Hahella sp. HNIBRBA332: one gene and its partner. The protein of the gene in region 2 binds, or shares a complex with, the protein of the main gene of each other region. Links are inferred from orthologs where the notes say so. Each region holds a gene or a part of one and is shown on either strand. Other genes may lie near its edges.

The links.
Region 1: the proteins of tsaB (region 2) and tsaD are in contact, whole or in part, in a solved structure (PDB 4WQ4), measured with the Escherichia coli proteins. The link is inferred for Hahella sp. HNIBRBA332 from one-to-one orthologs.

What each region holds. Positions count from the first base shown.
Region 1 is NZ_CP132203.1:6,494,303-6,506,139, reverse strand. Bases 8,296-11,207 are described here. They hold tsaD (tRNA (adenosine(37)-N6)-threonylcarbamoyltransferase complex transferase subunit TsaD), read right to left. Parts: upstream 10,312-11,207; coding sequence 9,280-10,311; downstream 8,296-9,279. Other genes in these bases: O5O45_RS28850 (GatB/YqeY domain-containing protein), read left to right, coding at 11,011-11,207; rpsU (30S ribosomal protein S21), read left to right, coding at 10,659-10,874; plsY (glycerol-3-phosphate 1-O-acyltransferase PlsY), read left to right, coding at 8,683-9,267; folB (dihydroneopterin aldolase), read right to left, coding at 8,296-8,547. Also shown: O5O45_RS28910 (sensor histidine kinase), read left to right, coding at 1-5; O5O45_RS28905 (sigma-54-dependent transcriptional regulator), read left to right, coding at 9-1,397; polynucleotide adenylyltransferase PcnB, read left to right, coding at 2,387-3,760; folK (2-amino-4-hydroxy-6-hydroxymethyldihydropteridine diphosphokinase), read left to right, coding at 3,757-4,239; panB (3-methyl-2-oxobutanoate hydroxymethyltransferase), read left to right, coding at 4,327-5,121; panC (pantoate--beta-alanine ligase), read left to right, coding at 5,118-5,969; pgi (glucose-6-phosphate isomerase), read left to right, coding at 6,003-7,676; folK (2-amino-4-hydroxy-6-hydroxymethyldihydropteridine diphosphokinase), read right to left, coding at 7,692-8,213; more of folB, read right to left, coding at 8,185-8,295; more of O5O45_RS28850, read left to right, coding at 11,208-11,454; dnaG (DNA primase), read left to right, coding at 11,587-11,837.
Region 2 is NZ_CP132203.1:3,915,294-3,927,127, reverse strand. The notes cover bases 4,978-7,886. They hold tsaB (tRNA (adenosine(37)-N6)-threonylcarbamoyltransferase complex dimerization subunit type 1 TsaB), read left to right. Parts: upstream 4,978-6,038; coding sequence 6,039-6,734; downstream 6,735-7,886. Other genes in these bases: O5O45_RS17310 (hypothetical protein), read left to right, coding at 7,816-7,886; O5O45_RS17315 (undecaprenyl-diphosphate phosphatase), read left to right, coding at 6,861-7,661; adk (adenylate kinase), read left to right, coding at 5,311-5,967; O5O45_RS17330 (HDOD domain-containing protein), read left to right, coding at 4,978-5,011. Also shown: mazG (nucleoside triphosphate pyrophosphohydrolase), read left to right, coding at 1-97; O5O45_RS17340 (type 1 pili tip component), read right to left, coding at 137-481; ppc (phosphoenolpyruvate carboxylase), read left to right, coding at 802-3,447; more of O5O45_RS17330, read left to right, coding at 3,602-4,977; more of O5O45_RS17310, read left to right, coding at 7,887-8,163; O5O45_RS17305 (class I SAM-dependent methyltransferase), read left to right, coding at 8,208-8,999; O5O45_RS17300 (DMT family transporter), read left to right, coding at 9,419-10,318; O5O45_RS17295 (cytochrome b), read left to right, coding at 10,417-10,962; O5O45_RS17290 (YceI family protein), read left to right, coding at 11,031-11,606; O5O45_RS17285 (C13 family peptidase), read right to left, coding at 11,667-11,834. UniProt on the Escherichia coli protein: Required for the formation of a threonylcarbamoyl group on adenosine at position 37 (t(6)A37) in tRNAs that read codons beginning with adenine.

The DNA of each region.
Region 1 (11,837 bases), 2.6 Mb from region 2 along the record:
CTTAAGCTATGGCTTTAATCTTGATTGTAGAAGACGAGAGCATTATCCGCTCCGCCCTGACGCGACTCTTACAGCATAACGGTTACGCCGTCGCCGAAGCGGACTCCGTTGATCGCGCCCTGGAAGTTGCGGAGCAAAGCAAGCCGGATTTGATCATTTCCGATCTGCGTCTCCCGGGTCGTCCCGGCACCGATCTGATTCAGGCGACCGAGACTCCCGTCCTGATCATGACCAGTTACGCCAGCCTGCGCTCCGCCGTGGATTCCATGAAACTCGGCGCAGTGGACTATATCGCCAAACCTTTCGATCACGACGAGATGCTGGCGTCGATCAAATCCATCTTGGACCGACGACCGGCCAAGCCCTCACCTCCCAAACTCGAAGCGGAAAACGCCTCAGCGCGTGCGGACATCAATGATCTGATGTTCGGCGAATGCACGGAAATGCTGAAGCTGTTCGATTTGATCGGTAAAGTCGCTCCGACTGACACCACCGTCCTGATTCAAGGCGAGTCAGGTACGGGCAAAGAGCTGGCCGCTCGCGCCCTGCACATGTTGAGCCGACGCAGGGAAGGAGCCCTCATCTGCGTCAACTGCGCAGCAATTCCAGAGACCTTGATCGAATCCGAGCTATTCGGTCATGAGAAAGGCGCGTTTACCGGCGCTGTGGGTGCGCGTAGCGGCCTGATAGAGGCGGCTGATGGCGGCACCTTGTTTCTCGACGAAATCGGCGAACTGCCACTGGAAGCCCAGGCGCGTTTATTACGGGTGCTCCAAGAGGGCGAGATTCGCCGGGTCGGCTCCACCCAGTCCAAACAGGTGGACGTGCGCCTTATCGCAGCAACGCACCGTAACCTCAAGGCAATGACGAAAGTGGGCGAGTTCCGGGAGGACTTGTTTTACCGACTTAACGTCATGCAGCTCCGCATTCCCCCACTACGCGACCGGGAAGACGATGTCATCGGTCTGGCTAAAATGCTGCTGGCCAAAATGGGCGACCGCATGGATAAGCCCAACCTTAAGTTCGATAAGGACGCCCTTACTCTTATCCGCCGCTACCAGTGGCCAGGTAACGTGCGAGAAATGGAGAACGCCGTGGAGCGCGCTGTCATCCTCTCAGACGGCGACCAAATTGGTAAGGACCTACTGGCGATTGACCTGGAGGGCGAACTGGATATCCCCGAGGGCATGCTGAGCATGGATAATCCGGCCAACTCCAAAGGCGCGGATAAAGGCACCGACCTGTCATTAGAGGACTATTTCCAGCACTTTGTACTGGAAAATCAGGACACCATGAGCGAAACCGAGTTAGCCCGCAAATTGGGCATCAGCCGAAAAAGTTTGTGGGAGCGTCGACAGCGTTTGGGCATACCGCGCACAAAAAAAAGCGCAAAGTAACACTTTTCCCAGCCAGCCCGGCTCATCCGGGCTGCAGCCTCCCCATAGACTCTATTCTCACGCCCCAAATCGTTTCTTTCTGATCAACTTTCAGTCGATCACGCGCATTTATTGCTCACAATCTTAAATTGTTACGCGAAGTTGACTTGCATATTCACTAATGTGGGCCATAATTTTGATTAAAAAACAGCCTAAATGCGCCTCGCGCCCCTCTTTGTGACACCAACTGAGTTTGAGTTGTTACCCAGCGTTACTTTGGGGAACACCATGATGCCCTTTCAGTGGGCATTAGTAACACTCAGGTAAGCAAAAACACGTATGACTTTTGAACACTTACACCTACATTGCTGTTTTATAATGTTTTTTTAATTTCTTGGCACGCACCATGCTCTCTTACAGTGCAAAATAAAAATAAAAATGCACTGAACTGCACAAATAAAAATAAAAAAGCAGAGTGAACAAAAAGAACAACCCAGAACAAAAATAAAAATACGGGTGGCGAACTGATTGTTTTGGATGCCGAGCTTTTTAGTGGTATTTCAAGGTATGGGTAGGGTGTCTAGTATTAAGAAGAACCACAACAGTGGACGTTCTAGACGTAAACAACACTATCCAAATCCCTATTATCACTCGAAGTATTCAAAGCGTTCCGTTTGTAACTAATTCCTCTAGGCTCTAATTGTGGAGCGACCAATCGTTTGGGACCAAGACAAAAATAAAAACAAAAAATAGTCTAACCTTCTTCTCAGTGGGGGAAAGCAACATTGCTTTCCCCTTAGTTATTCTCCCCTCTTCTCATTTTCTTCTTAAATTTCCGTCTTTTGTCGACTAATGCCCCATCAGCGCTATGCTTAAAGCATATAGGGTCTGAACACCTTTCAGCCACATTCCACGGCGCATGAGGCACGGCTTTTGCTGTCGCAATATCCGTTACAAAAGAGTACACTCCGGCCCTCGAAATCATTGGTATTGATAGACACAAGATCGTCATGCTGAAAAAGTTAATGGGCCTGATAAAACCGGGACGCAAAGAAGCCGGCGCAAAACCTTTGAAACTGCGAATTATCCCCCGCGACAGCCATATAGTCTCACGCAAGCAGATCAGCCCTGCAGCGTTGAAAGTTCTCTACCGCCTGAACAGCGCCAACTATGACGCTTTTTTAGTCGGTGGCGGCGTTCGCGACCTATTACTGGGCGCACAACCTAAAGACTTCGACGTCGCAACAAGCGCAACTCCGGAACAGGTGCGCGAGCAGTTCAACAACTGCCGCCTGATCGGACGTCGCTTCCGACTCGCCCATGTGCGTTTCGGCCGTGAAATCATAGAAGTCGCAACATTCCGCGCCGGCCATCAAAATGCCGGCGATGACGCTGGCGACGCCGTTACCAGCGACTCAGGTCAGATCCTGCGCGACAATGTCTATGGTAACCAGGAAGAAGACGCGCTACGCCGCGACTTCACCATTAACGCGCTTTATTACTGCGTCAGAGATTTCAGTATTTATGACTACGCAGGTGGCATTGAAGACATTGAACACCGGGTTCTGCGCCTGATCGGCGATCCTGAAACCCGTTACCGGGAAGATCCTGTGCGCATGCTGCGCGCCGCGAGATTCGCCGCAAAACTGGATTTTTCAATAGAAGAACGTACCGCCAGCCCTATCCTGGAGCTGGGTCCCTTGTTGCTCAACATTCCCTCTGCGCGCTTGTTTGAAGAAGTACTCAAGCTTTTCTTATCCGGTAAAGCTGTACGCACATTCGAAATTCTGCGTCAGTTCGACTTATTCAAGTTTCTGTTTCCAGAAACTGACCGCCTGCTGGAAAGCGAGCACCCCCATGCGGAAAAACTGATTCTGCAGGCGCTGCGCAACACAGATAAGCGAATTGCTCAGGACAAGCCGGTCACCCCCGCGTTTTTGTACGCCGCTATGCTGTGGTCTCCAATGCAGAGGCTACAGCAACGCTATCTGGATGACGGCTTACCGCCCATGCAGGCTATGCACAAAGCAATCGACAAAGTGCTGGCGCAGCAGGTCAAACATACCGCGTTGCCCAAACGTTTCAGCCAGCCCATGCGCGAAATCTGGGAATTACAGCTTCGTCTGCCTCGTAAACAAAGCAAGCGTTTGCAGGGCCTGGTAGAGCATCCCCGCTTCCGCGCCGCCTACGACTTCCTGGTCTTACGCGAACAAAGCGGAGAAGACCTGCAAGGACTTGGCGAATGGTGGACGCGCTATCAGGAAGCCGATGACCAGGGGCGCAGCAAATTACAGCAGCAAGGCCCTAAACGGGATGGCTCCGGTGGGCGCAGACGTCCGCGCAGACGACCACGCCGCACCAACAACAGTGCGCCGTCGCAATGACAATCTGCTTTGTCGGCCTGGGCAGCAACCTAAGCCTGCCTGAACAACAGCTGCACCAGGCTCTAAGTGCTTTAGAAGACATATCCGGCGTCCAATTACTGCAGGCGTCCAGCCTGTATCGCAGTGCGCCGCTCGGCGCGCCTGATCAGCCCTGGTATGTCAACGCCGTCGCGCAATTGGAAACCAGTCTGGAGCCTCTCGCCCTGTTGCGTGAGCTACAGACGATCGAGAACAATCAAGGCCGCGTACGCCAAGGCGAGCGCTGGAGCCCCAGAACCCTGGACCTGGATTTGCTGTTATTTGGCGAACAAGTCATCGACAGCGACGTACTGACCATACCTCACTACGCCATGCACGAACGTAACTTCGTTATAATTCCCCTAGCTGAAATTGCGCCGAACTGCGTCATTCCGGGCATCGGATCGATATCCGCCCTGCTTGCGACCTTACCGCAAGAAGGCATTGAGCGTATTCAGTAGGGCGCAACGACGCCTCAACGCATCCGGGACTTTATTCACGTCAGGTTTCCATTTAGTCTATTGCCTCCAACAGTACAGGATGATTGCATGTCCATCACTCTGAGCACCCTCCTGGACCTCAAGAAAAAATCCGAAAAATTCGCGGTAATGACCGCCTACGACGCCACCTTCGCCTACGAAATGGATCAGGCAGGCGTTGAGGTAATATTGGTCGGCGATTCGCTCGGCATGGTTTTACAGGGTCACGACAGCACAGTTCCAGTTCGCCTGGAAGACATGGTTTACCATACGGCGTCGGTCAAACGCGGCGCGCGCAACGCGTTTATCATCGCCGACATGCCTTTTATGAGTTACGGCACGCCAGAGCAGGCTATGGCCGGGGCCAAGCAGCTCATGCAGGCGGGCGCGCACATGGTGAAACTGGAAGGCGGAGCCTGGCTTTGTGACGCCATTGCCCATCTTTCCCGCCAAGGCGTCCCAGTATGCGCTCATTTGGGGCTAACGCCGCAATCCGTCAACAAGTTCGGCGGCTACAAAGTGCAAGGCAAAGAAGCAAGCCAGGCCCAGTTGATGCTGGAAGACGCCAAGGCTTTGGAACAAGCCGGCGCTGACATATTATTGCTGGAATGCGTACCTACCAAGCTCGCCAAGCAATTGACGGAAGAAGTCTGCGCGCCGGTCGTCGGCATTGGAGCAGGCCCATACACTGACGGGCAAGTACTGGTTATGCACGATCTTTTAGGAGTCGGCGCAGGCAAAAAACCGAAGTTCGTCAAAAACTTCCTTGCCGGTTCCGATTCTATTCAAGTAGCGTTTAAGGGTTACGTGGAAGCCGTTAAGAGCGGCGCATTTCCGGCGGAGGAGCACAGCTTCAACATATGATCACCATCCACAGGATTAAAGACCTGCGCGCCGCAATCCGGCAGCAGCGCACGCAAGGGAAACGCATCGGACTGGTGCCCACTATGGGCAATTTGCACGCGGGACACGTCAGCCTTGTCAAACAAGCCAAGGAGGTGTGCGACTATGTGGTGACTTCCATTTTTGTTAACCCGCTGCAATTCGGGGCAAACGAGGATCTGGATAAGTATCCGAGAACCCTGGACGCAGACAAAGAAAAGTTGGTCGCCGCCGGCAACCATCTTTTGTTCACTCCGGAAGTCAATCAGCTGTACCCCGAGGGATTGGAGCGCCACACCAAAGTCATTACACCGGCGCTGAGCGAGCTTCACTGCGGCGCCAGCCGTCCCGGGCACTTTACTGGCGTCACGACCGTCGTATCCATGCTGTTCAACATGGTGCAGCCGGATGTCGCCATATTTGGTGAAAAAGACTTTCAGCAATTGGCGGTCATCCGCAAAATGACCCGCGACCTATATCTCCCCATCGTCATTGAGAGCGGCCCAACCCTGAGGGAAGCGGACGGTCTGGCGATGAGCTCCCGCAATGGCTACCTTTCCGCCGAACAACGCCAAACGGCGCCATTGCTGTACAAGCTCCTGCAAGAAAGTGCGGAGCAGATCGAAAATGGCGACAAGGACTTTGCCGCTATCAGCGCAGAAGCCAACAATAAACTGACAGAAGCCGGCTTCGTTCCTGACTACTTCAATATCGTGAACAGCGACACTCTGTCTCCGGCTGTCGCCAGCGACAGCGACATTACGATACTTGCGGCAGCCTATCTGGGAACGACAAGGCTTATCGACAACATCAGCGTACACCTAGGTTGATATCCATCATCAATCCCAAGGAAATTCAAAACAATGCAAGACACGCCTCAAACGCTTAACGATAAGGCTAAAGAAAGCTGGCGGGCATTGCAGCAACATGCTGCAGACACCGCCAACGACCATATTCTGGATTACTTTCACCGCGATCCCGCTAGAGTTCAAAGCTACTCTCTCAGTGCGGCGGGGCTCACTCTGGACTACTCCAAGAATAGAGCAAACTCCGCCACGCTTGAAATGCTGGTAAAACTGGCTGAAGACGCAGGGATGAGAAAGTCCATCGACGCTATGTTCGCTGGCGAGCCAATCAACCATACGGAAGGTCGCGCGGTTCTCCATACCGCACTACGTGACAGCTCCGATACGCCAGTGCTGGTGGATGGCCAGGATATCAAACCAGAAATCCGCAGCGCCCTGGCGCAAATGGAGCAGTTCGTCAGCAAGGTTCACCGCGGCGAATGGTTAGGGTATAGCGGCAAGCCGATCAACGATGTCGTCAGTATCGGCATCGGTGGTTCTTACCTGGGGCCTCGCGTTGCAGTGGAAGCACTGCGTCCTTATTGGCAGGAAAACATCCGCTGCCATTTCGTCTCCAATGTGGACGGCTCTGATATTGCCTACACCCTTGAGAACCTGAATCCAGAAACCACCTTGTTCATCGTCCAGTCCAAGTCTTTCACGACTCAGGAGACACTGGCGAACTCCATGACCGCTCGCGAATGGTATTTACGCGAAGGCGGTTCTGAAGCGGGACTGAGCAAGCATTTTGTCGCAGTTTCCAGCAACGTACAGCGCGCCCGTGATTTCGGTATCGACGCGGAAAATGTATTCCCGATGTGGGACTGGGTGGGTGGACGCTACTCATTATGGTCCGCCATTGGTTTGCCCATTGCGCTGCAGGTTGGTATGAAAGCCTTCAGAGATTTGCTCGCCGGTGCAGAAGCCATGGATCAGCATTTCAAAACAGCGCCGCTTGAGCAAAATATGCCGGTATTGATGGGCATGCTGGGCATCTGGTATCACAATTTCCTGGGCGCGGACAGCTACGTTATCCTGCCCTATGACCAGACGCTTGAGAATCTTCCTGCGCACCTGCAACAGGTTGATATGGAAAGCAACGGCAAAGGCGTCAATCGCGCAGGGGTTAGCGTCGACTACGCCACAGGCCCGATTATCTGGGGCGGCGCTGGCACTAACGGCCAGCATGCCTATCACCAGTTACTGCATCAAGGCACACGCTGGACGCCAGCGGACTTCATACTTCCGCTGAGATCCCACAAGCCCGCCGGACGCCATCACGCCATGCTGGCCTCCAATTGCTTTGCGCAAAGTCAGGCATTAATGTGCGGCAAGTCTCTTGAGAAAGCGCGTCAGGAACTGCTTGACGCAGGCATGTCATCAGAGCGTGCAGACGAGCTGGCGCCTCATAAAGTGATTCCTGGCAACCGTCCCAGCAACACGCTGGTGATGGAAGAAATCAATCCGCATACGCTCGGCGCACTGATCGCTTTGTATGAACAAAAAGTTTTCGTGCAGGGAGTTATCTGGAATTTGAATTCTTTTGATCAGTGGGGCGTAGAGCTGGGCAAACAACTCAGCGACAGTATATTGCCCATGCTGCTGGACACCGGCGCGTCGACAGATGCGCTTGACCCATCCAGCGCCGCACTGGTAGAGAAATTCCGCAAAGCCAACGGTTCCGGGAGCTAACTTTCCCCGGTTCCGCTAGAAAGTCTGATCGCGCCAACTAAACGTGACCCTGTGAAGTTGCTGGGCGCGATCGTACTTTTCCCACAACTCCGCATAGGAGACCTTCAAGGCTGGATGGCGCTCATTGGGCTCAAGTTCCGCCAGTGGCAGCAAAACATAAGCATTCTCGGTTATTTCGCCTCGCGGAAGGGCAATCCCCTCCACTACCCCTACAACATCCCCATAGGTAAGGATATCGATATCCAGCGTGCGCCCAGAATGCTTGGATTCCAATCCAGTACGCCCGCTGCTAGCTTCAATCTGCTTCAAGGTCCGCTGCACTGCGCCAACCGGCTCCTCGGTGTAAAACGCCGCCACCAAATTGATAAAGGCGTCGCCAGTGAACCCAATCGCTTCCGACTCATATACAGGCGATAAACGCAGATCCTGAAAGTGTGCGTCCAGTGCATCCAGCGCCAGAGCAATATTCTTATCCGGGTCGATATTGCTGCCAATACCAACAACCACTTTAACCACTCTTGCGAGCTCCTCTTTCAATTCTTACTCCCACGCTACGCGCTTCCGCGACAGCGCCGGGCTTTCGGATCGTCAGACGCAACCAGGGCGCGCCAAACTCTTTCTGCAGCAATTCAGCAAACCGCTCCGCCAGAGTCTCAATAAGCTGAAAGCGACTGGCTGCGGCATACTCACGCAAACGCTCGCTGACAGCTGCGTAATTCAAGGTGAGATCAAGGTTATCCTCACGCGCGGCGCCAGAAATATCGCATCCCAGCTCGATATCAACAAAAAGCCGTTGTTGATATCCCTTCTCAAATTCGTAAACGCCGATTATGGCGTCTACCTGCAAACCTTCAATAAGTACTGTATCCATGACACCTAATCATACGCCCGTCATCTATACACAGGGGAAGCAGCGCTCCCCAGCGACCAAAGGGGTGTAGACAAGCAACCTCTATTATGGCTCATAATCTACGCAGTCTGATCTATTTTAAGCTGCAGGGGGCCTATGGAGCATCCTTTTCAACTTCTTATGGCGACATCCATCGCCTACCTGCTCGGCTCCATCATGGGCGCCTACTGGGTATGCCGTTACTTCGAGCTCCCCGATCCCACCGAAGCGGGCTCCGGAAATCCTGGAGCGACTAATATTTACCGCCTCGGCGGCCCTATTCCCGCCGCGCTTACCCTATTCTGGGACGCCGCCAAGGGCGCTGCCGCCGTCGGCATCGCAGCCATGCTGGGGCTTTCTCCCTATGAACAAGGCGTCACCGCCGTAGCGGCGATTGTCGGCCATATGCTGCCGGCATTCCATCATTTCAAGGGAGGTAAAGGCGTCGCCACCGTTTTGGGAGCGGGACTGGCGCTGGCCTGGCAGACAACTCTCGCTTTGACGCTAGTGTGGGCGGCCGTCGTATATTGGAAGCGAATTTCGTCCCTTGCCTCGCTGACTGCTGCGGTAATGGCGCCTTGGGTGGCATGGCGACTTAATCCAGAACATCTCGCCCTATTCCTCATATTGTCGCTGTTCATCCTGATTCGACACCGAGAGAACATCATCAATCTGGCCAAGGGCAAAGAGCGTTCGCTTTGATCTCCCGCGCCTTTAGCCTTTAATTGAAGGCAATTCCACTAAAGGCCAGCGTGGCGTGGCGACAACGCCAAGATCTCCTCTTTGTCCGGCAGCCAGACGCTGATAGCCAGCGTAAGCGATCATCGCGCCGTTATCCGTACAAAATTCCGGCCGGGCATAATACACCTGCGCTTTCTCGCCCTTGACCATTTGTTGAAGCTTTTCCCGCAGGCGACGATTCGCGCTGACGCCGCCGGCCATGATCAATCGTTTCAATCCAGTCTGCTTGAGCGCCCGACGGCACTTGATCACCATAGTCTCCACCACAGCTTCCTGAAAGCAGGCGGCGACATCTGCGCGCAAATTGTCGTCAACGCCACCACTGGCTTCCGCCTCCTGAAGCGTATTCAACGTAAACGTCTTAAGCCCGCTGAAACTGAAGTCCAACCCAGGGCGATCCGTCATCGGACGAGGAAATCTAAAGCGCTGCAGATTCCCCTGCTCCGCCAACTTGGCGACTTGAGGGCCGCCGGGGTAATCCAGGCCAAGCATTTTGGCCACTTTATCGAAAGCTTCCCCAGCGGCGTCGTCAACAGACTCCCCTAGCAGCTCATATTCGCCGACGCCATCAACACGCACCAACTGTGTATGGCCGCCAGAAACCAAAAGAGCGACAAAAGGAAATTCCGGTGGATTTTCTTCCAACATGGGCGCCAGCAAGTGCCCTTCCATATGATGAACGCCAATCGTGGGGATATCCAAAGCGTAGGCCAGCGCCGAGGCGATTGCGCCCCCCACCATTAATGCGCCAACCAAGCCTGGGCCCGCCGTATACGCGATAGCATCGACATCACCTTTGGTGACGCCCCCCTGACTTAGCACCTCTTCGATCAAAGGAATAACTTTCCGCACGTGATCACGAGAGGCCAGCTCAGGCACTACGCCACCATAATCCGCATGTAATTTGATCTGACTGTACAACGTGTGAGCCAACAGTCCACGCTCTCCGTCATACAACGCAATTCCGGTTTCGTCGCAGGATGTTTCTATGCCCAGTACTAACATGTTCCGTTCCGCCATCATCAAATCGCCGTACAGGTCGGCCACCATACTTATCGGGACGCTCTTGATTGTCGTCTACGTCAGGACAATACAATAAAAACCAGCTAAACGCCCAAACGTCTGGCAGCAGCAACCAGCTGGGCCGCTCGCCCAAGCCGGGCATCTTATAGCCATCGTGGCAACTATTCCAATCCCAATCACCTTTAAATTGGGCGCCGCTCGCACAGATTTGTTAGAATTTATACAGGCCAATACCTTTACAAGGACAGCCTATCAGGATTACAATGCGCGCCCTATTTAGGTTGACACAATTTAACCAATTCGGTTTTTGCAGATCATAGAGAGGGGATATGCCTTCCGTAAAAATTAAAGAGAACGAGCCATTTGACGTTGCCCTTCGCCGCTTTAAGCGTTCATGCGAAAAGGCAGGAATTCTTTCAGAAGTACGTCGTCGCGAGTTCTACGAAAAGCCGACTTCAGAAAGAAAGCGCAAGTTGGCTGCAGCTGTAAAACGTCACGCGAAGAAAGTTCAACGCGAACAAAGACGTTTCGAGCGCCTGTATTAATCGAATTACGCCCGCATTGACCTGGTCTTAATACTATTGAGGCCGGGTTGTTGGCGTTATTATGGTTTTTACAAGCCTTGTATTTTCCAGTTCTACTTCGCTCATAATATCCAATACGGACAGAGACTATTCGGCCATGTCATTGAAAGACAGTTTAACGGACGCTATGAAATCGGCTATGCGCAGCAAGGAGAAAGATCGCCTTGGCGCTATTCGTTTGATTCTGGCCGACATTAAGCGGATCGAAGTGGACGAACGCATTGAAGTTGATGATGCTCGCGTCCTCGAAGTTCTGGATAAAATGACGAAACAACGCAAAGACTCCATCACTCAATTTTCCGCCGCGGGCCGGGATGACTTGGCCGCCAAAGAACAGCTTGAGCTGGACGTAATTCAGGAGTTTCTGCCTGAGGCGCTCAGCGAAGAAGAACTTGATCAATTTATCCAAACTGCGGTAAATGAATCAGGCGCGGAGTCGATACGCGATATGGGGAAGGTAATGGCGATCCTGAAACCACAGGTTCAGGGACGTGCGGATATGGCGGTCATCGGGCAGAAAGTTAAAAAAGCTTTGTCCTGATCTCTTCTGCGACCATTTTAATCACCCAGAAGTTTCTCAATATTACGGCGACCTGTTTCAGGAGTTCGCCAGGTCAGAGTGGTTGCAGGCGCCTCCCTGCAACTAGACTTTCTTATTCAATAGGTTAAAGTCATGGCCGGTCTGATCCCTCAAGCATTTGTCGACGACTTACTCTCTCGGGTTGACCTCGCAAGCCTCATTGCGGAACGGGTAAATCTCAAGAAATCTGGCGCAACCTACCAAGGTCGCTGCCCTTTTCATGACGAAAAGTCTCCCTCCTTTCACGTATACAACGAAAATCATCCTGCGCATTACCACTGCTATGGCTGTGGCGCTCACGGCGACGCTATCAACTTCATCAAGGAAACAGAACACCTTTCCTT
Region 2 (11,834 bases):
CGAGTCATTACTGCAAGAGCAGGGCAAGACACTGGATGACGCATCGCTGCAGGAAATGGACTTGCTCTGGGATAAAGCTAAAGAAGAAGGCCTGTAAAACAGGATGCGCGCTGCCTGCGCGCATCTTTGAATGCTTTTAGCTATTGGCCGCTTTCAGCTCTTGCTTGAGCAGGCTGATGTACTTCTTGCTCAACTGCAAAAACCTTGGCGTCGGGCCGACGTCTTCGTACATGGGGTCGCCCATTTCATCTTCCGCCACTACTTTGGCTCCTTGCACGTAAGGGAAGCTGCTTTCCAGCTCATCCAGCGCGGCGGACAGGAGTTCGCTGATGATTTCTTCCTGGCTACGGAGTGGATACATTTCTGAGAGGGCTGCGACTCTGGCTGCGTCTTCTATGCGCAGGCGCAGGGGATATTCCTTGTTCGTAAGACGGACGTTGGCGGTGTTTTCCCAGTTTTGTACGAGAGCGTTAATTTTCATAAAGCGGCCTATGTAAAACAAACGACATCAATTTCAGTCTAGGAGGCCCCCTTTAATCGAGCCATAAGAGCATGTACGTAGCGGCCAGAGACGGCTGCTGAATGCGACGCGAGCGGTTCCTCGGGGGTTATTTACAGTTTAGACCGTCTTCGGCGGTGCGGCTTCCAGGGCAGATGAATGATGAGACAACCAGGGCGGGTGGTGCTATTGTTCTAGTTCGGAAATTTTAGATATTTCACTGAGTTATAGTTAAGAAAAGGCGATTGCAACAAAACGTCAACGAAGAAAAGACTTTTGAAAAAAGCGGCGGAGTAAAAGAAATGATGAAGGAATTGCATCCAGAGCTGAGAGAAAACGTACGCCTTCTGGGAGAGTTGTTGGGACAGAGCATCCGCTACCACCTTGGCGATGAAATATTCAATAAAATCGAGAAAATCCGTATCGCCGCAAAAGCTGACCGCAACGCGGAAATCAGTCAGAGAAAGCAGCTGAAAGAGGTGCTTTCGGGCTTGAATGATGAGGAGCTGGCGCCGGTTGCAAGAGCGTTCAACCAGTTTTTAAACCTTACCAATATTGCTGAGCAATACCATATTGTAAGGCGTCGGGCTCCCGCCAGCGAGCTGGTGGATAATCGCCTGGATACTATTGAAGTCGTGTTTGATCGTCTGATTGGCCAAGGCGTCAGTAAAGATAAATTCTTCGCGCAACTGGCGGACTTGAATCTGGAGTTCGTGCTGACGGCGCACCCCACTGAAATTACCCGTCGCACTTTGATTCAGAAGTATGACCAGATTTCCGAGTGCCTCGAATCCCTGGACCGTAGTGACTTGCTGGATGAAGAATACGCCAAAATCGTTGAGCGTTTACGCCGCCTTATCACCGAAGCCTGGCACACGGATGAGATCCGTTATGAGCGTCCCACAGCCGTCGATGAGGCAAAATGGGGCTTCGCCGTTATTGAAAACTCCCTATGGCAAGCGGTGCCGGACTTCATGCGTCAAATGGACGCCGCGCTGCTTGAGCGTTTTGGCGAAGGACTGCCGATCAATGTGAATCCCGTGCGGTTTGCATCCTGGATGGGAGGGGACAGAGACGGCAATCCTAACGTCACCTCAGAGGTCACTCGCGAAGTTTTTTTACTGAGTCGTTGGATGGCGGCGGATCTCTATTTGCGTGATATCGAAGCGTTACGCTCGGAATTATCTATGACCGCTTGTAATGGCGAGCTGGCGCGGGCTTCGGGGCAGAGCCGGGAGCCTTATCGGAAGATTCTCGCCAAGTTGCGCAGTCGACTGGAGGCGACAAGGGCCTGGGCCGCTGAGGCACTGGATTCTACGAAAAAACCTTCCGCTGATGTATTGCTCAATAATGCTGAGCTGATTGAACCGCTTATGGTGTGCTATCGCTCGTTATGCGACTGCGGTATGAAAGTCATCGCCAATGGGCCGCTGCTGGATGTCATTCGTCGGGCGCAATGTTTCGGTTTGCAATTGGTAAGACTGGATATCCGGCAGGACTCCGAGCGTCACAGCGATGTTATGAAGGAAATATGCGCTTACCTCGGTATTGGCGATTACTCACAATGGACGGAAGAAGAGAAGCAGGCGTTTTTGGTTCGAGAGCTGGAAGGCAGGCGTCCGCTGCTTCCCAAAGAATGGCCGGCGTCCGCGGAAGCCAGGGAGGTTTTGGATACATGCCGCGTGGTGGCGATGCAGCCTCCAGAAGGGTTGGCCTCCTATGTTATCTCTATGGCGAGTGACCCATCTGATGTGCTGGCGGTGATTCTATTGCTGCGAGAGAGCGGCATGCGCCACCGCATTCCCATCGCGCCGCTGTTCGAAACTCTCGACGATCTGCAGGGGGCGGCGGACAGCATTGGACGCTTGTTGGATCTGCCCTGGTATCGCGAATACATCGGCGGCAAGCAGGAAGTTATGATCGGGTATTCGGATTCAGCCAAGGATGCAGGCCAGATGGCGGCGGCCTGGGCTCAGTATCAGGCGCAAGAGGCGTTGGTCAAGGTGGCCGCGAAGCATGATGTGAAACTAACGCTCTTCCACGGTCGTGGTGGAACGGTAGGCCGTGGGGGCGGCCCTGCTAACCGCGCAATTTTGTCGCAGCCCCCAGGATCTGTCGCAGGTAACTTCAGGATCACCGAGCAAGGCGAAATGATCCGCTTTAAGTTCGGGCAGCCCAAGGTCGCCAAGCAGAGTTTTAATCTCTACCTTGGCGCAGTACTGGAGGCTTCCTTGGTGCCGCCGCCTGAGCCGGAGCCGGCTTGGCGGGAGATGATGGATAAACTGTCCGGTCTGGCGGTGAACTCCTACCGTGAAGTGGTTCGTGAACGCTCAGGTTTCGTAGAGTATTTCCGTTCCGCGACGCCGGAACAGGAGCTGGGCAAACTGGCGTTAGGCAGTCGTCCTGCGCGTCGCAAGGCGTCTGGTGGCGTTGAAAGCCTGCGTGCGATTCCGTGGATTTTCGCCTGGACGCAAATGCGATTGATGCTGCCCGCCTGGCTGGGTAGCGACACAGCGCTGCAAACCGCAGTAGATGATGGCGGCGCTGATACGTTGAAAGCAATGCTGACCGGGTGGCCATTCTTCGAAACTCACGTGGACATGCTGGAAATGGTGTTGTCCAAAGTCGACCCGGAGATTGCGCGCTTTTATGAAGAGCGTTTGGTTAAGCCCGAGCTGCATCCTTTGGGTGATGAGCTGCGTCGCCGGGCGGGGTGCGCTGTGCGCTTGATTAATGAGCTGAAAGGGCAGGACGAGCTTTTGCTGGATAACCCGGTCTTCATGCACTCCCTGCAGGTTCGCAACCCATATACGGATCCTTTGCATTTCTTGCAGGTGGAGCTTTTGGTGCGTGACCGGGCTGAAGGCGAAACCAACAAGGAGACGGTTGAGAAAGCGCTGAAAGTTACGATGGCGGGCGTCGCCGCGGGTATGCGTAATACCGGTTAATCCCGCCGCCGGCCCGGCGTCGCCGGGTCGGTTACCAAACTCCAACATTGCGCAACGCAAGCTTACCTTTGCATGTGATTCATATCACGCACGTCCCCTCAACCACATATAAACTAAACTATTATTTGTACTGATTTAGTAGAACGGGGGAAGTGTGCCGCTTGCATCCAGAGTTATGCAGTATCTGAACCGGCAGGGAGTGCCGTATCAACAGATACACCATGATCGCGCAGGCAATATTGACGCTGCTTTGAAGGCGGCTGAGGTATTGCCTGATTGTGTGGCGGTTGCGGAAATCCTGGTGGACGCCAAAGGCGTCGTGATGGCGATCACCGAGTTCGGGACGCAAATGAATCTGGACGCCCTCAATAGCGCGATTCGGCGCAACCTTCAGCGCCTCACCGGCCGGCAGGCGGATCGCCTGTTCCGGGACTGCGAACCCGGCTCACATCCTCCCATCGCCAGCGCCTATGGCGTTCATGCCGTATGCGATGAGCGTCTGTTCGCGAAGGAACAGATATATATCCAGTCAGGGTGTCATAACACTTTGCTGCGCTTGGACCGCGAAAGCTTTCAGAGAGTGATGAGTAGTGCTATAAAACTTAAGCAAGGCTGTTGCGAGGCGCAGGCAATGAATCCTTTATCATCCGATACTCCAGAAAGTCCCAATGTAGGCGAAGCCAACGCTGAGCGCGTGGCGGAGCGACTGAAGCGTCTTTACAAGTTGCCGCCGATGCCGACGGTTGCGACGCGGATTCTGCAGGCCACTTCCGATCCGGACGCGACGGCAGGCGAACTGGCGGCGATTATTGAGCAGGATCCCAGTCTTGCTGCGCAGATTATGCGACAGGCCCGCTCGGCGCTGTATGGATACAGAGGTAAGCTGGAAAGCGTCAAGGATGCGGTGATGCGCGTACTCGGCTTCGAGCGCGTCAGTCAGTTGGCGCTGTCTATTTCCGCCAGTAAGGCATTTGATTTACCCAATGAAGGTCCTCTCGGCATCGTTTGTTTCTGGCGACATGCCCTGCATGTCTCACTGTTGGCCCAGCGCCTGGCTTTCCATGTGCCGGATGAGCGTATCAATCCATCCTTGGCGTATCTGACCGGGCTGCTGCACAACTTTGGTATTTTGCTCTTAGGACATTTGTTCCGTCCTGAATACACCATGCTCAATAAACTTGCGGAAGCGGATCCGATGACCGAACTGTCGGTGTTGGAAAAGCAAGTACTTGGCATGGGCGGCGCCAAGGAGTTGGTCGGATTGGGGCATGGGATGCTCGGTTCCATTCTGTTGGAGCATTGGCGGTTGCCGAAGGAAGTCTCCATGACTGCCGCAGGGCACCAGATAAAAGATTATCATGGCCCTTATGAGGATTATGTCCTGCTGATTCAGTTGTCCAACTGCTTACTCAAAGAGCTTGAGCTAGGAGACGACCAGGTTCCAGACGACCCGGTGTACTACGCTAAGCGTCTGGATATACAGCCTGAGATCGTGTTTGAAGTGTTTGAACAACTGAAACAATCCAGCGATTCACTGAATCAATTAGCCTCTCAAATGGGGTAGATCCGCCAAGCCGCCGCCGCCCTGGCGGCTTTATCGAGATTGGCGCTTCAGGTTACCTGCCTATATCCGTATAATTCAGCTCTTTGCTAATCTTCCCTACAATGTGCAGCGTCTCTAATCGGATGTAAATTGTCGCCGGAATCGCGGGGAAATGCGATTAGAATCAATGTGTTGAGGGTGGTCTCACAGAAGGCCATTATGGAACTCGACAATAATAACTCGTCGACAGACTGCTGCGTCGGCCTGTAGCCGGCGCAAGCGCACAGGAATTTGTTGCTTGGATCAGGAGTGTAATTGGTATGAGAATTATTTTGTTGGGCGCACCCGGCGCCGGAAAGGGCACGCAAGCGCAGAATATTATGAAGAAATTCGGGATACCCCAGATTTCCACCGGCGACATGTTGCGCGCTGCGGTAAAGGCAGGCTCTCCTCTAGGCCTGAAAGTGAAAGAGGTTATGGCGACGGGCGGGTTGGTGTCCGATGAAACTATCATCGCGCTGGTCAAAGACCGAATTAAAGAAGACGATTGCGCCAACGGTTTCCTGTTTGACGGCTTTCCTCGCACGATCCCACAAGCGGAAGCGCTGCGTGAAGCGGGTGTCAAAATTGATCATGTCGTAGAAATCGCCGTAGATGATCAAGAAATCATTAAGCGTTTGAGCGGACGCCGTGTGCATGAAGCTAGCGGTCGCGTTTACCATGTCGACTACAATCCACCCAAGGTGGAAGGTAAAGACGACGTTACTGGCGAACCTTTGGTTCAACGTGAAGACGATAAAGAAGAAACTGTACGTAAGCGTTTGGAGGTCTATCATTCGCAAACAGCGCCTCTCGTCGATTACTACCGTAATTGGGCCGAGAAGGACGCAGACGCTGCGCCTGAATATTTGCGCGTTGAAGGCGTTGGCTCGGTAGATGAAATCCGTGATCGTGTCTTTGCTGGTCTGCAGAAGTAATACTTATATCTTCATTCTCGGGCGGCGCTGTTCTGCGCCGCTTGCTCTTCAGAATTAATTGAACAATCCTCATGGCAAAAATACTCGCGCTGGATACATCAAGTGACGCCTGTTCCGTAGCCTTATGGAACGACGGCGAGTTGACCGAAATGCTGGAAACGACGCCTAGAGCTCACGCCAAACGCTGCCTGCCCATGATTGATCGTTTGCTTGGCGATAGCAGCTTGCGCGTGGGGCAATTGGATGCGCTGGCGTTTGGAAGAGGGCCGGGCTCATTTACCGGGCTCCGCATCGCAGCGGGAATTGTTCAGGGGTTGGCTTTTGGGGCGGATTTGCCGGTTGTACCTGTTTCTACGTTGGAAGCGATGGCGTTCGCTTGGTTCAAACGCCAGGAAGGTCCCGTCGGCCAGGTTGTTTGTCTGCTCGATGCGCGCATGAACGAAGTCTATTGGGCGGGCTATGAGCATTCCACTGATGGCGTTAAAGAAATCTATGCGGAGCAAGTGGGCCCTCCCGAAATGGTCGATGCGATAGATTCGGAACAGGAACTGGCGATATTGGGGAGCGGCTTGATTTATCTTGAGCGTCTGCCGGCAGTGTTGGTCGAAAGTTCACAAATACAGGCGCCTGAGTGGGGTCCGCGCGCCGCTGCAATGGCGGAAATGGCGGCCCCGATGTTTGCAATGGGGCGTATTGTGTCCGCCATTGAAGCTCAGCCTATATATTTACGTGATGAAGTGGCCTGGAAAAAACTTCCCGGTCGTTAAAAGCCGTTAGTGTTTCTTTTCTGTTTACCTCTCCAAACTTTCACGAATGTCGCGCTTGACGTCGTCCTCGACAAGTGGAACTTTAAGGGGCTTTTTTGTGCTTAATATTTTATGGGAACATGTTAGATGACTTGGCTTGAAATCGTTGTTTTAGCGCTAATTCAGGGGCTGACGGAGTTTCTTCCTATTTCCAGTTCCGCGCATTTGATTCTTCCCTCTGAGGTCTGGGGGTGGCAGGATCAGGGGTTGGCGTTTGACGTAGCCGTTCATGTCGGCACCTTGCTGGCGGTTATGGTTTATTTCCGCGCCGATATTTTTAATTTGCTCAATGGATGGATGAAGCAGATTACTGGCGGCGGCGCATCGCAGGAATCGCGTCTTGCCTGGGCGGTTATTCTTGGCACTATTCCTGCTGGTTTGGCGGGGGTGTTGCTGGATAGTTGGATTGAAGAAAACCTGCGCTCCGCTTTGGTTATCGCACTGGCGACAATAGGTTTTGGTGTGTTGTTGGGGCTGGCTGACCGCAAAGTAGGCACTCGCGATATTGATCAGTTTACTCTGAAAGACGCATTGATTATTGGCGTTTCACAAGCATTGGCGCTAATTCCAGGCACATCGCGCTCCGGCATCACTATGACGTCAGCCTTGTTTCTTGGATTGAACAGGGATACCGCGGCCCGTTTCTCTTTCTTGCTATCCATCCCTTTGATCGCCGCTGCCGGGCTGTTCAAAGGACTTGAGTTGGTCGACGCCGGGACCAGTTCGCAATGGTCTGAGATTGCAGGAGCGACACTTGTTTCCGCCGTCAGCGCCTACGCCTGTATTCACTTATTTTTAAAATTTTTACAGAAGATAGGTTTCATGCCGTTCGTAATCTATCGCATGCTATTAGGCGCGGGTCTGTTGATCTGGTTGTATGCAGCCTAGGGGGGATGCCCACATTTGTGCGGGCCGGCAATAGCGGCTGTAGCGGGGCGGTCTATACTTTGATAGTCGCTCCGACAACTTGCTCGGAGCCCTGCAAATTGAAAGCCTCAATAATTGACATGGACCGGGCGTTAGGCGCCGGAAGGATGGCTGCATGATTGGCGGAGTCGGCTCTTCACTGCCGTTACAGCCTACTATTAAGCGCAATGATGGTTCAGCAATCAGTGACGCGGATACGTCGCGTCGAGATGAGCCTCAGCGTCGCAGTGTGGAACAGGCGCCTCCTGCAGAAGAAGCGTTGCAGACCAGAACGCAGGAAAGCATTCCGTTTCGTCGTGTTAACGCCAGCAACTCGCCAGAACAAACACAGCTGCAACGGAAGCCTGAGCCTGACGATGTATCTCTTGCTGCGCAACAGGCTATAGAAACTTATCAGTCTACCGCCAATAATGCGCCGCGTGATGGCGTTGACAGCTTGGTTAGCATAGACCTGTTTGTTTAACTTCCTGCTTTAATACCCTTCTTTTCTTCTATGGATATTTCGCCATGATTTCTTATGACGATCAGGTGTTGGTGAGCTATAGCGAACAACGCCGGGACGAGGCTGAAGCGTTTTCTTCTCAGTTCGGGCTGCGCCTTGTCGCCTTGGAGGCATTGCCGATCAAGAGCGATAAATCTGTGTACTTGCTGAACTTCTCTGACGCGAGGGTGGAGCTGGTCAATTGGCGTGTACAGGCGCCGGGGCCGGTGTTTGTGGATTTTGTCGAAGGCGCGCTGGCCTACCGACGCGAACATGGCGGCGGTCGTGGTGAAATGGTGGCCAAGGCGGTAGGACTGAAAGGCGAAGTAAAATACTTGAATGTGCTGGACGCTACAGCGGGCTTAGGACGGGATGCTTACGTTCTGGCGGCGTTGGGATGTCATGTGGTGATGTACGAGCGCAACCCACTGGTGCACTGTTTGCTGGCGGATGGCTTGCGTCGTGCGCAAGACTGCTCTGATGCTGCGTCAGTGGCTATGCGTATGACATTACATCTGGGGGAGGCCTTTCATGCATTTCCGAATGGGATAGACGTAGTTTATCTAGACCCCATGTTTCCTGAACGTCGCAAGAGCAGTGCTGTAAAGAAAGAAATGCAGGCGTTCAAAGATATTGTCGGCGCTGACCCCGATGCGGACGAATTGTTGGCGGCGGCCTTGCAGCAGGAAGTTAAGCGAATAGTGGTTAAGCGACCGAAAGGCGCGCCATGCTTACTGGGGCGTGAACCGAACTTTGCTGTGGCAGGAAAAAGCAGTCGGTTTGATGTTTACGCGCTACGCAAGCTGACTGGTGGCTAGCATCAACCGGCTGTAGCCGCGCAACGGCGCACTGCGTCTGGATAAAATAACTGATCCGAATTCTATTTGGCGCCTTTTTGAGGCGCGGTTCCGCCGTTGCGTCAGCGGATTTTTACGATAGCCTGTTCGATAAACCGGCTTCGTGTTACTTCAACTACTTTTTAGTTGTTGCTTGGGATAATTACGTCTTCGTCAAATTGATTTTCCATGATTCCCCTCCTTTTAAGGACTGGTTAAATATAGTCCAATTATCCACAAAACAAGTTAGGTAGAGTTACCTATCTATACTAATGTACTAATTATCATCCCCTGTTTACCCCTACTGATTACAGCATGTTAACGATCCATTCCAAGTTATTTTGTATATGCTTTTTGCGCTGTCATTTGCATCAAACTGTCGCCGCAGGCGAAGAATATTTATGAGCCTATTGGACTTGTTGTTGGGCCTGCTGGCGAATCTCGCATGGGGATTTAATTTTATTGCAGGCAAGGAGGGCGCTCAGCACTTTCAACCTCTTTTATTTACTGCATTGCGTTTCGCCATTTTGCTGGCGTTGACGGCGCCTTGGTTGAAACCGGCGAAGGGATATATGAAGCCATTGCTGTCGGTTGCATTTGTATTGGGTGTATTACATTTCAGTATGATGTTTCTGGGGCTTAATGCTGGAGGAAATATAGCCTCGGTCGCTATTGCGACGCAGCTATATGTTCCCTTTTCAGCCATCCTGGCGGCGGCGATATTAAAAGAGAGTATTGGGTGGGTTAAGGGTGGTGCAATCCTTCTTGCTTTGTCAGGAGTATTTATTATCGGTTTTGATCCAGTTGTATTTAATCATCTGGATGCGCTTGCTTGGGTGGTGGGCGCGGCTGCAAGTATGGCTGTCGCCACGATTTTAATGAAGCAGTGCCCCACTTTGGGCGTCATGCGATTACAGGCGTGGATTGCGCTTGTGGCGACGCCATCATTGTTACTGTTGTCATATATTTTTGAAGAAGGTCAGTGGTTACGGCTGACTCAAAGCGAGTGGTCGGACTACTGGGCGCCGCTTTATTCCGCAGTGGCGGCGTCTATTATAGGTCATGGCATCGTGTATCGTTTACTTGGGCGTTATAGCGTTTCTTTGGTCACGCCGATGATGTTGCTGGCCCCGATATTCGCGATGGTGTTTGGAATATTCTGGTTTGGAGATGTGCTGACCTGGAAGTTGTCTCTTGGGGGCGCTTTGACCTTACTGGGAGTGGTGATCATTAATATACCCAGGGAGCAGTTCCGGCGGGTGATGTATTTGCTTGCTGGTAAAAGGGGAGCTTCGATCTAAGCTTTCTAAAAAATAGAATTCACTATCTCAAATTTATCGATATTTATACGAAATAGTTGAGGTTAGACTACGGCAATTGATGATGGGAGCAGCTTAGTATGTGGAAAAATACACAACAAAATTACGGACTTATAGCGATTTCGCTACATTGGCTGGTCGCGCTTGTTGTTTTCGGTTTATTCGGATTGGGGTTGTATATGACAGACCTGTCCTATTACGACGCCTGGTATCAAAAAGCTCCGTTTATTCATAAAAGCATCGGTATGTTGCTGCTGTTTGTCATTGTATTCAGGTTGGTTTGGCGGTTTATTAATGTGCGCCCTGAACCAGAGCCTTCCTTGAGCCGTATCGAGAAAGTCGTAAGTGAATGGGCGCATCGCCTGCTGTACTTATTGTTGATAGCCACCATGATTGCAGGGTATTTGATTTCTACTGCCGATGGGCGTGGCATCGATGTGTTCGGTTGGTTTGAAGTTCCCGCATTATTGCCTCCTGTTAAAGGGATGGAGGATATCGCAGGGGATATTCATGAGTGGCTGGCGTGGACATTGGTGGGGCTGGCCGTGCTGCATGCATTGGCGGCTATAAAGCACCATATTATAGATAAAGACAAAACTCTGATGAGAATGTTTTCCCCCAAATAACCACTGTGCTGTTCAGTGGCCATTTGTAAGGGTGTTTTTTTAACTGAAATCCAAGGAGATGAATAGCAATGAAGAAGAGCATCGTTGGCGCCGTATTGGGCGTTATGTTGACTGGAGCCGCATCAGTTCACGCGGCGGACTTCGTCATGGACACCAAGAATGCGCACTCTTTTATTCAATTCAAAATGTCCCACCTCGGCTACAGCTGGGTGTTGGGACGCTTCAACAAGTTTGACGGCGAGTTTTCCTACGATGAGGCCAATCCCGCCGCAGCGAAAGTAGAAGTGAACATTGACCCATCCAGCGTAGACACCAACCACGCTGAGCGCGACAAACACATTCGCAGCGAAGATTTCCTGTATGTGGATGAGTTTCCGAGCGCCAAGTTTGTTAGCAAGAAAGTAGTTCCTGAAGGCGATGGAAAAGCGAAAATCATTGGCGATCTGACTCTGCGCGGCGTAACTAAAGAAGTGGTGCTGGACGCCAAGCATATTGCGGGTGGCAACGACCCCTGGGGGGGATATCGCGAAGGCTTCGAAGGTACGACTACTTTTAAGTTGAAGGACTTCGGCATTCCCAAGAGCCTGGGGCCGACTGCAGAAGAAATTCAGCTGTATATGACTGTAGAAGGTATTCGCAAGTAATAACTTGCGTTACTATTCCCTGCGATGGCTCCAAACGCGGAGTTATCGCAGGGCGGTTGGTTACTCACACTCGGTCTGGCATTTCATGTCGGAACTTTCTCTTCCTTCACTCCATTTCACCAATTGTTGCAGGATTTTTTCTCCTACCCGAATTTGTGGCTCCGATGGCGTGAATCCATCTCTTTTTTCCCAACGGCTCACCAAGTCTTTTGCCTGATTAAACGCCGC